Regions from separate parts of the Planococcus liqunii genome, predicted to be linked through region 1. Evidence: riboswitches for the same ligand, from Rfam matches in the RefSeq annotation. Region 1 holds a riboswitch; the other holds the start of a gene.
The links. Region 1 has a riboswitch for thiamine pyrophosphate ahead of tenA (thiaminase II). Riboswitches for the same ligand answer to the same signal wherever they lie in the genome.
Positions count from the first base shown of each region.

Region 2: another riboswitch for thiamine pyrophosphate. It lies ahead of thiT (energy-coupled thiamine transporter ThiT); the one in region 1 lies ahead of tenA (thiaminase II).

Region 1 covers NZ_CP129238.1:3,506,424-3,514,104, forward strand. The annotation lists gene thiW (energy coupling factor transporter S component ThiW) at 1-251, opposite strand, end outside; gene thiE (thiamine phosphate synthase) at 248-919, opposite strand; gene thiD (bifunctional hydroxymethylpyrimidine kinase/phosphomethylpyrimidine kinase) at 885-1,724, opposite strand; gene thiM (hydroxyethylthiazole kinase) at 1,721-2,512, opposite strand; gene tenA (thiaminase II) at 2,514-3,197, opposite strand; TPP riboswitch at 3,329-3,432, opposite strand; gene QWY22_RS17350 (ABC transporter ATP-binding protein) at 3,467-4,597, opposite strand; gene QWY22_RS17355 (ABC transporter substrate-binding protein) at 4,936-6,258, shown strand; gene QWY22_RS17360 (carbohydrate ABC transporter permease) at 6,274-7,185, shown strand; gene QWY22_RS17365 (carbohydrate ABC transporter permease) at 7,186-7,681, shown strand, end outside.
Region 2 covers NZ_CP129238.1:1,053,359-1,061,039, forward strand. The annotation lists gene QWY22_RS05195 (DEAD/DEAH box helicase) at 1-687, shown strand, start outside; gene QWY22_RS05200 (aminopeptidase) at 684-1,913, shown strand; gene QWY22_RS05205 (SGNH/GDSL hydrolase family protein) at 1,917-2,834, shown strand; gene yxzF (small protein YxzF) at 2,870-3,007, opposite strand; gene QWY22_RS05215 (M20 family metallopeptidase) at 3,077-4,147, opposite strand; TPP riboswitch at 4,293-4,392, shown strand; gene thiT (energy-coupled thiamine transporter ThiT) at 4,487-5,062, shown strand; gene map (type I methionyl aminopeptidase) at 5,196-5,945, shown strand; gene QWY22_RS05230 (TspO-related membrane protein) at 5,966-6,685, opposite strand; gene QWY22_RS05235 (M3 family oligoendopeptidase) at 6,901-7,681, shown strand, end outside.

The sequences.
Region 1 (7,681 bases):
GCAATGAGCGCCCCGATCATCCCTCCCGGAAAAGCGAGGAGCGAGCCGGTTCCTGTCAGCACCCGGACGACTGCCGTCAAAAAGGCAATGAGCAGTGCCGGCCCCGGCCCCAGGAGAACCGCTGCGATGACATTCATCGCATGCTGGATCGGATAGGCGCGCGCGATGCCTGCCGGAAAGGAGACAAATGCTGAACCGGCGACACTGATCGCTACGAACATGGCAATCAGCACCATTTTTCTGGTGGTCATTTTTCAGCACCTGCCTTTATCGATTCGCTAAATCGCCTGATTTGGAGCGTAATGCTTTCCGCCTGCACAATGGCGGAAATTACAGCCACTCCGTCCGCTCCTGCCGCCCACACCTGTCCGGCATTATCAGGCGTGATGCCCCCGATGCCGATCACCGGGAGTCCGGGATAGCGGTTTTTCACAGCTAGAATCCCGGAAGTACCCGCCGGACTTTTTGCATCCGCTTTGGACTGTGTGCCAAAAACCGGACCCATGCCGACATAGTCTGCCCCGCTAAGTAGGGCTTTTCCCGCTTCTTCCAAGGAATGCACGGAGACGCCCAAAATCTTGTCGGGGCCTACTAAGCGCCTTGCTGCGTTTGCTTCCATGTCTTCCTGTCCAATATGGATGCCGTCAGCATCAAGTGTACGTGCAAGCTCCACATCGTCATTGACGATAAACGGCACGTTGTATGCGCGGCACAGCCGTTGGCATTCCGCCGCAAAATCCAGCAGCAACTCTCCAGTCAAAGCATCTGCTCCTTTTTCCCTTAATTGGAAACAGTTGATGCCTCCTGCCAAAGCTGCTTCCAGAATTTCCAGCGCATCCCGCCCCGGTGTATTCTGGCTGCCCATTATAAAGTATATAGCAGGCTTACTGAATAACTTGGACATGTTCAACGCCTCCATTTCTGCGCACATATGCCTGGTAGGCTGCATGATTGGTCGGACCGTGTCCGGCGCCAATATGCAATTCCTCGCTGAGCGCTGCCTGGATAAACTGCTTCGCCGTGCAAATGGCGCTTTCCACCGGCTGACCCTTAGCCAGTTCCGCCGTCAGCGCCGCTGCAAACGTGCAGCCGGTTCCATGGGTCTGGCTGGTGTTGATGCGCGGTGAACGAAAAAGCCGTTCTTCTCCGTTCCGTGCGAGGTAATAGTCTTCTGCCACTTCCAGGTTTTCGGCATGGCCGCCTTTGATGACAACCGACGCTGCGCCAAACGACAAGATCTTTTCGGCTGCCCGCTTCCTTGACGTTTCGTCATAGATGGAAACACCGCTGATTGCTTCCGCTTCCGGAAGATTTGGCGTCACGACTAAGGCAAGCGGCAGCAAATGCTCTTTCAGTGCCTCCAACGCTTCCTGCTGCAAGAGGCTTGCACCGCCTTTGGCAATCATGACCGGGTCCACCACAAGGTTCTTCCAGCCATATTGCCGGATGGCAGAAGCGGTCTCTTTGATGGCTGCCGCATCAAACAGCATGCCTGTCTTCAATGCCGCAATCTGAAAATCCTCTCCGACGGCCCGCAGCTGTTCCCTCACTCCATATACCGGCACCGGATAAATGCCCGTAACGCCAAGCGTGTTCTGCGCAGTCACGGCTGTAATAACCGACGTAGAATAAACCCCCAGTTCCTGAAACGTCTTAATGTCCGCCTGGATGCCTGCCCCTCCTCCTGAATCGGATCCGGCAATGGTCAATGTTTGTGGCATCATCGCTTCAGCACCCCTTCCTTTTCCTGCATAAATTTATCCAGTTCCCCTTCGCCGGTAGCTGCCAAACGGTCTAAAAACGCGCGTTGAAACGCACCTGGAAGTTCTGCTTGCCGGCTCGCGAGTTCTCCAGCGATGGCGTAATAGTGCATGGCAGCGGCTGCCGCTTCAAAATGCGCTTTGGGGTGCACTGCCAGGAACGCTGCCACCACACCGCTGAGCAGGCAGCCGGTTCCGGTAATAGAAGCCATAATTTCATGGCCGTATTGAATTTCGGCTACCCGTTCACCGTCCGTGACAAGATCCGTTGCACCGGATACGGCAATAATCAGCCCAAGGCGCTTGGCTGTTGTTCGGGCCATCTCTCCAATATCTGCATCCCCTTCACCGGCATCGACGCCTTTTGCCTGCCAGTCGGCGCCGGCAATGGCTGCCAGTTCGCCGGCGTTGCAGCGGATAACCGCAACGTTCACTTCTTCCAGGATTTTATTGACCGCGTTTTTCCGGAATTCCGTCGCACCCGCTCCAACCGGATCGAGCACCACCGGCGTCCCCAACGCATTGGCTTTTTTCCCGGCAATCAGCATGCTGGTTAAGCTTTGGCTGTTCAAGGTTCCGATATTAAGCGACACCGCATCTGCCAAAGCAGCCAGTTCAGCCGCTTCTTCCGGGGCTTCCCCCATGATGGGCGAGGCACCGAGCGCCAGCAGCCCGTTTGCCTGGAAATTCGAGACGACGTGATTGGTGATGCAATGGATGATCGGGTTTTCTGTCCGCACTTTTTCCAGCATCTTAGACACCCGCCTGACTATACGTGTTTACTGTCCAGGATTCTTTCCGCCATGCCTGCTCCCAAAAATTCCATTCGTAGTAGCTGCTGCGCCGGAACCGGTCTTTCAGTTCTGTCCGGCGTTTTTCCGGCAGGCCGGATGCCAGTCTATCCATCCGGTCCAACTGTTCTTTGACCAACTCGCCGAACTCCGCCGAGCCATAAGTACCGATCCACCGGTCGTAAATCGGATGGTCGGGTTTGGCGTTTTTCAGCCGTTCGCCAATTTCGTGGTAAAGCCAGTAGCAAGGCAAAATGGAAGCGAGCACATCGGCCAAATTGCCTTCCGCCGACCGGTACATATGGGAAACGTAGGCATACGCACTCGGCGACGGTTCAAAAGCTTCCCAATCCTTATCCGTAACGCCGAGCAGATCCATGAACGACTCGTGCAAAGCCAATTCAGCGGCACACGTGTGCTCGGAATGAAATGCAAAGCGCTTTGTCGTTTCCAAATCGGTTGCTTTGACTGCCCCGATGGCCTGGATTTTTGCAAAGTGGCTTAAATAATACGCGTCCTGCATGACGTAATGCCGAAATACATCCAGCGGCAGCGTGCCGTCCGCGATTCCTTTTACAAACGGATGATCAAAACTTGCCTGCCACAACTCGCTGCACTCAATACGAACTTCTTTACAAAATGCCATTTCCCCATCTCCTTTGTTTTTCGGCTTCAGTGCCTGACTGATTTTCTTCCGCAGGCACATCTGCCGTTTTGCCAAATAAAAAACGCCGCTCTCCAGTAAAGGAAAGCGGCGTATGCAGTCGAATGAAGGAAGGCATGCGTTCGCCACTTCCCTCCGCTGGTATGATCCAGATCAGGTTCAAAGGGTCCGGGCTTATGCCCGTCTCAGCCGATATCCGGCTCCCCTAGTGGTGTTCATTATTCAGTTGTCAAAATCACTTTAACACAAATTCACGAAACTACAACAGCCTTTTCTGATTTTTCAGGTTTGATGCGCTCTCCGCTGACCGGATCAAAGAAATGGACGCGCGACATATCAAAGGCAAGGCGCGCGGTCTGCCCCGGCTCGATGCGGTTGTCGGCATCGACGCGGGCGATGAATTCCTGTTCGCCGTAAACGGCATAAATGATCGTTTCAGCGCCGGTCAGTTCAGATACCGTAATGACCGCGTCAATATCGCTGTGCGGGATTCCCGTTAAATCTTCATTGTTCACGTGGATATGTTCAGGCCGGATGCCAAGCGAAATCGGCGAACCGTCATAGCCTTGATTCTTCAGTACGTTCAGCGTCTCTGCAGGAATATCGATAACGCGGTCGCCCATGACAAATGCACCGCCTTCTAATTTTCCGTCAAAGAAGTTCATAGCAGGCGAGCCGATAAAGCCGCCGACAAAACGGTTGGCCGGAAAATCATATACTTCTTTCGGGCTGCCGACCTGCTGGATCAAGCCGCTCTTCATGATGACAATGCGCGTTGCCATTGTCATCGCTTCGGTCTGATCGTGCGTCACGTAGATGGTAGTGGTTTTCAAGCGGTTGTGAAGCTTGGCAATTTCAGCACGCATTTGAACGCGCAGCTTGGCATCCAGGTTGGACAACGGCTCATCCATCAGGAACACTTTGGCGTCGCGCACAATCGCACGTCCCAAAGCCACACGCTGGCGCTGCCCGCCGGAAAGCGCTTTCGGTTTCCGGTCCAGGTATTCTTCCAAACCGAGAATGGCGGCGGCTTCATTTACCCGTCTTTTGATTTCTTCTTTTTTGAATTTGCGCAGCTTTAATCCGAACGCCATATTTTCATAGACGGTCATGTGCGGATAAAGTGCATAGTTCTGGAACACCATCGCGATGTCGCGCTCTTTCGGCTGCACGTCATTCATCCGTTTGCCGTCGATGAAAAACTCGCCTTCTGTTATTTCTTCCAAGCCGGCAATCATACGCAAAGTCGTGGATTTCCCACAGCCTGAGGGGCCGACAAAGACAATAAATTCCTCGTTTTTGATGTGAAGATTAAAATCAGTTACGGCAGTCGCACCATTATCGTATGTCTTCCCTAAATTGTTGATCAGAATCTCTGCCATTATGCCACTCCCCATTCTTTTTTACCTTAATTATAAACAGTTTTCTGTATATTACAAATCACAATATTGGAAAATAATTGTCTATACCCAATTCCAAAACCCTTTAAACTCGGTACTTAGTCCTATTATCTGTATATTTAGATTACTCTTTGAAAAGAAGAAGAAGTTGTTATATACTTCTACTAGACATGAGAAGCTGGAAGATTTTATGGTTCTTTTTCTAACAGAAAAAGAGGCATTTTTTCGCTGAAAATCAGGCTGAAATCGCCTTTTTACTTCGACTGTCGAAGATATTATCTGTACTTATTTTCAAACTACACCAAAAGGAGTGGAACAAGATGAACAAATTAAAGGTTTTCATCATTTTGATTGCTGGCCTAGCTTTGATTCTCAGCGGTTGTTCGGGCTTTCAGACGAATAACAGCAGCGGCGACGAAGCAGCGGTAAACGAAGACGGCAAAACTGTCGTAGATTTTTGGACATTCTGGGGATCCGAAATCCGTCGTCCGATAATTGAACAAATCATCACCGATTTCAACGAATCGCAGGATGAGATTGAAGTAAAACACACTTATCTGCCATTCGGCGATATCTGGACAAAGGAATTGGCAGCCATTGCTGCAGGCGATCCGCCTGATGTCGTCATCAACGACATCAACGCCACTGCTCTCCGCGGCCAGAAAAAACAGGCGATGAATTTGTCGAAGTTTTTGGAAGAAGATGATATTTCGAAGCGCTTCTATCCGGAACTGTGGGACGCAACCCTTTATGAAGGCGATTCATATGGCATTCCTTTCAATACCGATACACGTGTACTTTTCTATAACAAAGACGCCTTTAAAGAAGCAGGGCTGGATCCTGAAAAACCGCCGACTACCTGGGCAGAGCTGGAAGAATATGCAGCAAAACTCGACAAAAAAGCAGGCAGCAACTATGACCAGATCGGCTTTTACCCACTTTGGGGAATCGGCTATGACGTATGGCTATTGAATGCCAACGGCCAAAACTACTTCGACGAACAAGATAACTTTGAAATTGATACGCCTAAAAACGAAGAAGTGCTGAACTGGCTTAAATCCTGGAAAGACAAATACGGCGAAGACGTCATCAACTCTTACCAGGCCCAGATTGACAGCCAGCAAGGACACCCGTTCTTCAGCGGCGACCTGGCGATGATTGCACAGGCACCAACCTTCTATACACAGATCCGCGACTATGCACCTGATTTGAATTTCGGCGTAGTGGAACTTCCGGAATACGAAGAAGGCAACGGCAACACCAGCTGGGGGGGCGGCTTTGTCGCTGAAATCCCGGAAGGATCGAAAAACTCCGAAGCAGCATGGGAATTCATCAAATACTTGACGGACGTGGAAGCACAGGAATACTGGGCAGTGAAAAACTTCGACAATATTGCCAACGTCGAAGCGGCAGAAGCGGCAGCAAAATCAGATGAATTCACGGAAGACGGCACCATGGTATATGAAAAGGCCGTTGAAAACATGGAGCATACTTTATTGACTCCGATTCCGGTATTCGCTCCGGACTTCAGCAGCCTGATCAACCCGAATATCGATGAATTCCTGCTCGGTTCGATGACAGCGAAAGAAGCGCTGACAAAATCGCAGACCGATGTCGAGAACTTGATCGAGAAAAACAAGTAACAAGGAGGTGTCACTTTGGGGAAAAAAAGATTGACCATGCGGCGCAAAGAAAGCATTTATGGCTATATTTTCGTGTTGCCATGGATCATCGGCTTTCTCGCTTTCACTGCGGGGCCTTTGGTATTTTCATTTGTGGCAAGTTTTACAAACTATAATATTACATCGCAGATGGACTTTGTCGGAGCAGAAAATTATCAAGGGCTTTTCACTGAGGACAGTCTTTTTTGGACCTCCCTTTGGAATACCTTGTACTTCGTTATCTTTTCTGTACCGCTGACTACAATCGGCGCTATTTTCCTATCCGCGCTCTTGAATCAGGACATTCCCGGCATGCGCATATTCCGGACGCTGTATTATTTGCCGGCTGTTCTGTCGGGCGTTGGTGTTTACATGTTGTGGATGCAGCTGCTTGACCCGGGAACGGGGATGGTCAACCTGGTCCTTAGCTGGTTCGGCATCGACGGCCCCAACTGGCTGTTTGACCCGGACTGGACGAAGCCTTCCATCATCTTCATGAAGCTCTGGAGCGTCGGCGGCTCGATGCTGTTATACCTTGCGAGCATGCAGGGCGTTTCCAAATCGCTTTATGAAGCGGCTGAAATCGACGGCGCCAATACATGGAAAAAGTTTTTTCATATTACGATTCCGATGATCACACCGGTCATTTTCTTTGATGTCGTGACCAGCCTGATCGGCGGCTTCCAGATTTTCCAGGAAGCGTACGTCATGTCCAATAACGGAGAAGGCGGACCGGCGAACTCCTTGCTGTTCTATAACTTGTACATGTGGAAACAGGCCTTCACCAACTTCAATATGGGCTATGCTATGGCGATGTCATGGATTCTCTTTGTCATCGTATTCATCTTGACAATTTTCAACCTGAAACTCGCTCCCCGTTGGGTGCACTACGAAGGGGAGGAGAAGTAAATGGACAAACCGACGGATAATCTTGATTACTTAGACAAGGCAGACGACCTGAAAACCATTGAGACGGCGAATGAAAATCCAAGTTTCTTTGAGCACCGGGGCAACCGTAAAAACATCCTGGTAGTTTTCAACTTCGTTTTGCTCGCGATCGGCAGTTTGCTGATTCTCTCTCCTCTCTGGTGGATGTTCGCCACTTCCCTTAAAACGATGGCGGAAGTGATGAGTTTCCCGCCGTCGTTCTGGCCGGAGGATTGGCTGTTTTCAAACTACATCAAGACGTGGGAAGCGGCGCCTTTTACCCGCTATACCATCAATACGCTGACCATCACGATTCTGGTCGTCATCGGCAATGTCTTATCCAACTCGTTCATTGCCTATGGATTTGCGAAAATTCCGTTTCGCGGCAAAAACATCCTGTTCGCCATTGTCCTGGCGACCATGATGATTCCCGGATTTGTTACGCTGATTCCGCAGTATGTGTTGTTTGCAAACCTCG
Region 2 (7,681 bases), 1.5 Mb from region 1:
CATCGTGGTGTTATGAAAGATTTGATTGAAAAAACACAGAATGAGCGCCAGCTTGTTTTAGTGTCAGCGACGATTACAGAGGAAGTGGAACTGGTAGCTGAGCGTTTGATGCAGCACCCGACCCGCATCCAGGTAACAGCAGAAGACTTGCCGATGCTCGGCAAAGTGACGCATTCATTCATTAAAGTGGAAGAGCGGGATAAAACCGATTTGCTTCGCAGAATTTCACATATTGACGGGATGAAGGCATTGGCTTTCGTCAATAACCTCGATCAGCTGCTGATGAAAGAAGAAAAATTGAAATTCCGTGATGCAAAGATTGTTGCGCTGCATTCTGAAATGAAAAAAGAAGAGCGGAAAAAAGCACTAGATTCTTTCCGCAAAGGGGAAGTGTCGGTGCTGATTGCGACGGAAGTGGCAGCACGCGGCCTTGATATCGATGCAGTGACACATGTTATCCATGTCGATGTGCCTCAGACCGTTGAGCAGTATTTGCACCGTTCGGGACGTACCGGCAGAGCAGGAGCGGACGGAGAAGTTCTGACGCTTCTGGCTTACCAAGATGAGCGCCATTATAAGAAATTCACTAAAGAGCTGCCTTCAAAACCGGTACAGAAAGTTCTGCACGGCGGCCAGTTGATTGAAGGAAACAGCAAAACCATTGCTGAAAAGGGGAACAGACGATGACTTTCCAGGAAAAGTTGGAGCAATACGCAGATTTGACCGTATACGTCGGATTGAATGTCCAAAAAGGCCAAACCATCATGATCAATACTACGGTCGATACGATTGAATTTACCCGTTTGGTGGTTAAAAAAGCATACGAAGCAGGCGCAAAGCGCGTTTACGTCAACTACACGGACCCTGTGCAAACGCGCACGCATTTTGAAATGGCGCCAGACGAAGCTTTCCAGGAATATCCACAATGGTCTGTTGTCCAGCGCGACGAAATCATTGATACCGGCGGTTCTTTCTTATGGATTGATGCTGAAGATCCGGACTTATTGACCGGCATTCCGGCGAAAAGATTGTCGGACTCCCAGAAAGCTTCTGGAAAAGCTTTGGAACGTTACCGGCAGGCAGTTGGATCGGATAAAGTGGCTTGGTCGATTGTGGCCATTCCATCTCAAAAATGGGCGCAGAAAGTGTTCCCGGATTTGGAAAGCGGCAAGCAGATGGATGCACTATGGGAAGCGATTTTCAAAACCGTGCGCATTGGCGAAGGAGATGCGGTGAAAAAGTGGCAGGAGCATATCGCCACTTTGGAAAAGCGGGCAAGTTTATTAAATAACAGAAGGTTTGACAAGCTGCACTACACAGCCCCTGGAACAGATTTGACGATTGCATTGCCTGAAAAGCATATCTGGATGTCCGGTGCTGCAAAGACGCCGCAAGGAAATCCGTTCATCGCCAATATGCCGACTGAAGAAGTTTATACAGTTCCGTTGAAGTATGGCGTTGAAGGTGTTGTACGCAATACGAAACCACTCGTTTATCAAGGGAATATTATCGACGAATTCACATTGACGTTTGAAAAAGGAAAGATTGTTAAAGCGCAGGCAGCAGTCGGACAGGAGCTTCTCGCTGAAATGATTGGAACGGATGAAGGCGCTGCTTACCTTGGAGAAGTGGCTTTGGTGCCGCACCAGTCGCCGATTTCAGATTCAAACATTTTGTTTTTCAATACGCTTTTTGATGAAAATGCATCCAATCACTTGGCAATCGGCGATTCCTACCCGACTTGCTGCGAAGGCGCACGCGATTTGGAACGGACTCAACTGGAGTCGATTGGCCTGAATACATCCATCGTCCACGAAGATTTCATGATTGGCAGCGCCGGCATGAACATTGACGGAATCCGGAGCGATGGCACAAAAGAGCCGATTTTCCGCGAAGGAAACTGGGCATTCTAAGAGGTGAGTAATTTGAAGAACTACTGGATTGCGGTATTGGCATTCGCCTTGTTGTTCGGCTGCACGATGTCGGTTCAGGCAGAAGTGAAAATGCCTGCGGTTTACATCGCGGTAGGGGATTCGCTCGCTGCCGGCCAGACGCCGAATTCTCAAATTGATACAGGCTATTCGGATTTGATCGCACAGGAATTAGCAAGCCATCAGCCGGTAGCGTTTTATTCAAAAAATCTGGCTTTTCCCGGGTTTACGACTGAAGACGTCTTAGAACGAATTCAGTCACCGGAGGCAAAGGAAGTTTTAAGCGCTGCAAATATCATTACCTTGTCTGCCGGAGCGAACGATCTGCTGCGGCTCGTCCAGTCGAATTCCGCACAAGGAACATTGGTATTTCAGCAAATCCAGGCCGATTTTGCGTTGAATAAAGCACGCCTAAACATGGAAAAAATCTTAACAGAAATGAAAAAAACGGCACCGCAGGCGGACATTTATGTAATGGGTTATTATTTTGCCTATCCCCACGTACGGGATTCACAAAAAGAAGGCACCGCGATGCAGCTTGATCGCCTGAACATGATTTTAGAGCAAAGTGCTGAAAAGGCAGGGGCAACATTTGTGGCAATTGATAGAGCATTTGGAGACAACGGCACGGATAAAGTGCCGAATCCGGCAGATGTGCACCCGAATGTGAAAGGGTATCAGGCGATGGCCAATGCTTTCCTGGACGCCTACCAGCCAGGTTGGAAAGTGGAAGACCAGGAATTGCCGGCAGCTGACCCAAAAACGTTTGAAGAAATCATCCAAGAGCAGGAGGAAAATGGAGCTGATGAAGCAGACGGGCAGAACGACGTTTCTTCAGCAACTTCCCACAGCCAGCTGGACGATCATTATTTGGCATTGCGTGAAGCCATTCCATATGCATAATAAAAACCGCTTCGGGCAGAACCCGGAGCGGTTTTTTATCTTGTACGTTTTGTTGGAGTCGTTTTGTACTTGCTCGTATCGCCAGCTTTTTTGCTTTGCATGACTTTGCGGATAATTGGATAAGCAACTGGTGCTATTTTAATAGCGGTTTTTACGATTCGACCTATTCCCATAGCAATCTCTCCTATCATAAGTGAGGTATAGACTAATTTCCCTCATCGTTTCTTTTTTAAACATGATCTTTATGAAAAGGCCAATGAAACAAGGATTTTACGGTAATCGTGGACACTTGAAAGAAGCACATATTCAGCGTTCCCATGCCAATCGTCCCCGGAAGGACCAAATTCAATGGCTCCTTCGCCGCCGTTCACCAGTGCATAATAACGGGTATCAGCGGCTCCATGTTGACCGAAAAGCACGGCATCTTCCCCTGTTGCCTGCTGAATGGATTTCTTCAGGGATTGAATGTATGGATTTTCTTCCGAAGTAGTCAGTGCAGGCGTGGAGCCGCTTGCTTTGTATTCCATATCGAGATTCAAGGTTTTTGCGAGTTCCGCCATCTGCCGGACGATTTCGTCTTTGTCCTGTCCCGGCATAAACCGAATATCATAGGACATATGGCAAATTTCCGGAACGACATTATAGCGGTCGCCGGCATTGATGATCGGCAAGTTAACGGAAGTTTGCTCATAGTATTCGGTGGATTCTTTACGGAACGGCAATTCAGCAATAGCCATATGATATTTCATCGCTGATTCAATCGCATTGATGCCTTCCCATGGCCGGCTGCCGTGAGCGGGTTTGCCCTTGAACGTCATATCCATGCGCAATATGCCTTTTGACTGCAAGCCGACCTTCAGTCCCGTCGGTTCGCCGCAGATGACAAAATCGCCATGGAAGCCCTGTTCGACAAGCCATTTAGATGTATGGCGGCCCCCGATTTCTTCATCGGTGACAATATGCAATTGCACAACGCGCGGCAATTTTTCAGCCTCAAGGTCGACAAAAGCCTGCATCATGGCAGCTACGCCGGCTTTCATATCCGCAGCCCCTCGTCCGTAAAGCCGACCATTTTCTTCCATTGGAACAAATTGGTCGGCGTGTCCCGGAACGACGTCGACATGCCCGTTCCAAACAATGGTTTCGGGCCCTTGGCCTTTAATTGCCGTCAGCATTAAATAACCTTCGTTGTCATGGACCGTTACTTCCTGCCCCTGTTGTTTAAGCCAGTCGGCGCAAAAAAGAAGCGCCTTGTTCGCCTCTTCTTTTGTATCACTTTCAATTTTAATCAAATCCTTAAGCAATTCTATCATTATTTATGGCAGCTAAAGTTCCGCTGCCAACACCACCTTTCTGTTTTTCCTCATATCTAAAAGAGTACCCTAATGGATCAGTTTGAAACGGAATTGCTTTCGGTCAGGGAGTTGTGTACAATACAGGTGATAACGAAATAATTGTATACACCACAAGGGGAGCTATTTGCTGAGAGTGAACATATTGTTCTTACCCTTTGAACCTGTAAGTTAATGCTTGCGCAGGGATGTGGATAGAAACCGGTCCTTAACGCGGCGCCAGGCTCTGTCCTAGCGCCGCTTTTATATGGTTTTTTTCTGCGGCCCTTCTGGTGATGTGCACAACACAAGGAGGAAGTCATGAGAAATTTACGAGTTTTACTGATGGTGGAAATCGCTATTTTCGGAGCGTTGGGATACGTGCTGGATTTTGTGGCATTCAAAATGCCGCAAGGCGGTTCAGTGAGTTTGGTAATGATTCCGATCGTCTTGATGGCGTTTCGCAGAGGTGTTTTAGCCGGTGTGTTAACCGGTCTGCTGGTTGGCCTGCTGCAAATCGTCACCGGCGTCATTTCGGTTACGCCGCTGTCGTTTGGATTTGTCGTATTGCAGGTCTTGTTGGATTACCTATTGGCATACGGTGTAGTTGGGCTTGCCGGCCTCATGCGCAGAAGGTACTTGCAGGCTTCGCATGAACACCGGACAGGCGGCATGATTGCGGCAGTAGTGATTGGGCTGTTTATCGGCTCCGTTCTGCGTTATGTGGTCCACGTCGTTACCGGAATTCTTTTTTTCGGCATGTTTGCAGAAGGCAATGTATTGATCTATTCAGCAGTTTACAATGCCACTTATATGATTCCGGTATTTTTGGTCGCCGCGGTTGTGTGTTCCACACTCTTCGCAACGGCACCTAAACTGGTGGATACAAAAGCGTAAGTTTAAGAGGATTATCTACCGGATAATCCTCTTTTTGTTATGCTGAGATTCAAGCAAATGACGGTGCTTTACGGGCATCTGCGCTTTTCTTATGATATAATTTTGGGTAGACAAGTTGAAAGAAGGGTACTAAATGATTGCCACTACAGAAAAAGATATTGAAATGCTAAAAAAAGCGGGCCGCATGGTCGCTGAAATCCGTGACGCTATGAAAGCTGCTACAAAGCCCGGCGTTACAACGAAAGAACTTGATGAGATTGGCGGACGCATGTTCAAGGAAATGGGCGGCGTGTCCGGACCGAAATCAGAATACGATTTCCCAGGGTATACATGCATCAGCGTAAATGAAGAAGTCGCCCACGGCATGCCGGGGAAACGGGTAATTAACGAGGGCGATATGGTCAACATTGATGTATCCGGCTCGTACGAAGGATATTTTGCCGATACCGGCATTTCGTTTGTTGTCGGGGACGGCTATCCGGAAAAAGAAAAACTTTGCGAAGTTGCCGCTTCTTCGTTTGAGCGTGCGATGACAAAAGTGAAAGCTGGCGCAAAGTTAAACCAGATCGGCAAAGCGGTTGAGCGCGAAGCGAAACAGCAAGGATTGTTCGTTATTAAAAACTTGACGGGCCACGGAATTGGAAAATCTCTTCACGAAGCGCCTCAACATATTTTAAATTATTACGATGCGTGGGAAACAACAATCTTAAAAGAAGGAATGGTTCTGGCAGTAGAACCGTTTATTTCCCAGAAATCCGAACATATTGTGGAATCAGGAGACGGCTGGACGTTCATCACACCGGATCAGTCACTGGTCGCGCAAATTGAACACACGGTACTGGTCACAAAAGGCGAACCGGTATTATTGACGAAAATAGATTAAGGCACAAAAAAAGACCCTTCTCAGGGTCTTTTTTTGATGAGCAATATTCCGGTTAATATAACACCTGCTAAAAATAAGGACGCTGTCGTAACGAGCAGCTCATCCATTTGATGCTTAACTGCAATGCCGATAAATGCCCAGATGAACACAAGGGCATAAGGGATGTCGGAATGATGGAATCGAATATGAAGTGCAAGTGCAGTTGCGACAGTCAACATGATAACCGTCCATAGCTGATCGCTCAGTCCCCAGCCGCTCCAGTTATAGTAGGTAAGGACAAAACTGATATTGGCAATTGTAGCCACACTGATCCATCCCATATTGACGGCTACAGGTAAACGTTCAAAAAGACCGCGTTCTTCATTGCTATATTGAAGATAAAGCCCAATCAACGCCAGCAAATACCCAATCATCGCTGCGATTGACCAGCCGAAGAATTCGTAATGCCAAAGAAGCAGCCAGCTAATATTGAACAATGCGCTTAATACAAAGAATGCGGTGATTTTTAATGGGGGAATTTGTCCTTTTTTCAGACGGACCCAAAAACCGATAATCCATATAGCCAGCAAGATGTAAATAACTGACCAGATTGAAAATACATAACCAGCGGGTGTAAACATGACCGGGAGACGATTGGAAATTTCTCCAGTTGTCTGTCCATTTATTGGCAGGATATTGGCCATAGCGTTTACTACAATGATGGCTATAAAAGCAATAGTCATCAACAGTATCCTAAACATAAGAGATCCCTCCTCTGTTTTAAGTATAACTGTCCTTGTAGGGGACAACAAACTGCAATTCCAAAAAAATTGAAATAAAAGGGAGTTTGTGAAGAAGCCGACACTTTTAAAAAAATATTGGAGAAGAAGGATTGCTTCAATTGTTCCGCCTGCCGAATAATAATGCTATACTAGTAAGTGTTTTTAGAAAATTTAGTTTACCAGGGGGTAACACAATGACGGTGAAATTTCCGGAAGTATGGGATTTGGAAGTTCTTTTTCCAGGGGGAAGCAACTCAAAAGAATTGCGTTTACATATTGAAAAGACAAACTCTGATTTAGCGGAACTTGAAGCGCTGGCTAAAAACTTTCAAGTACCGGCATCAGAGAAAGACGAGGCAGCCATTGTAGCTATGCTGGAGACAGTCAAAGGCATCATGCAGCAATTGAACCAGGCGGGCTCATTCATCGGGTGCCTCCAGGCTCAAAATACCGAAGATAAAAAAGCAGCGATTCTGCAAAGTGAAGACGCTGTATTAAATGCCCGTTTTCAGACGGCTCTTCAGGCGATCCAGCAGCAATTGGCCAAGACGGAAGAAAATGTGTGGACGGCACTTTTAGAATCGGAATCATTAAAAGAATTCAGTTTTGTGTTGAATGAATGGCGAGAAGAAGCAAATATGCTGCTTTCCGAAAAAGAAGAAAACATCATTACTTCGCTTAGTACCGAGGGCTACCATGGGTGGAGCCAACTGTATGACATGCTGGTGGGCGATATCAAAATCAAGATGAACATCAGCGGGGAAGAAAAAGATCTTTCTGTCGGCCAAGCCAATAACTTAAGCTCAGATCCGGATGCAGCCATCCGCCAACAGTCCTATGAAAAACTGGAAGCGGCATGGACGGACAAAGAAGAGTTTTTTGCCAAGACTCTAAATTCAATTGCAGGATTCCGATTGGAAGTCTATAAAAAACGCGGCTGGGACAGCGTTCTTCAAGAACCGCTTCATATGAACC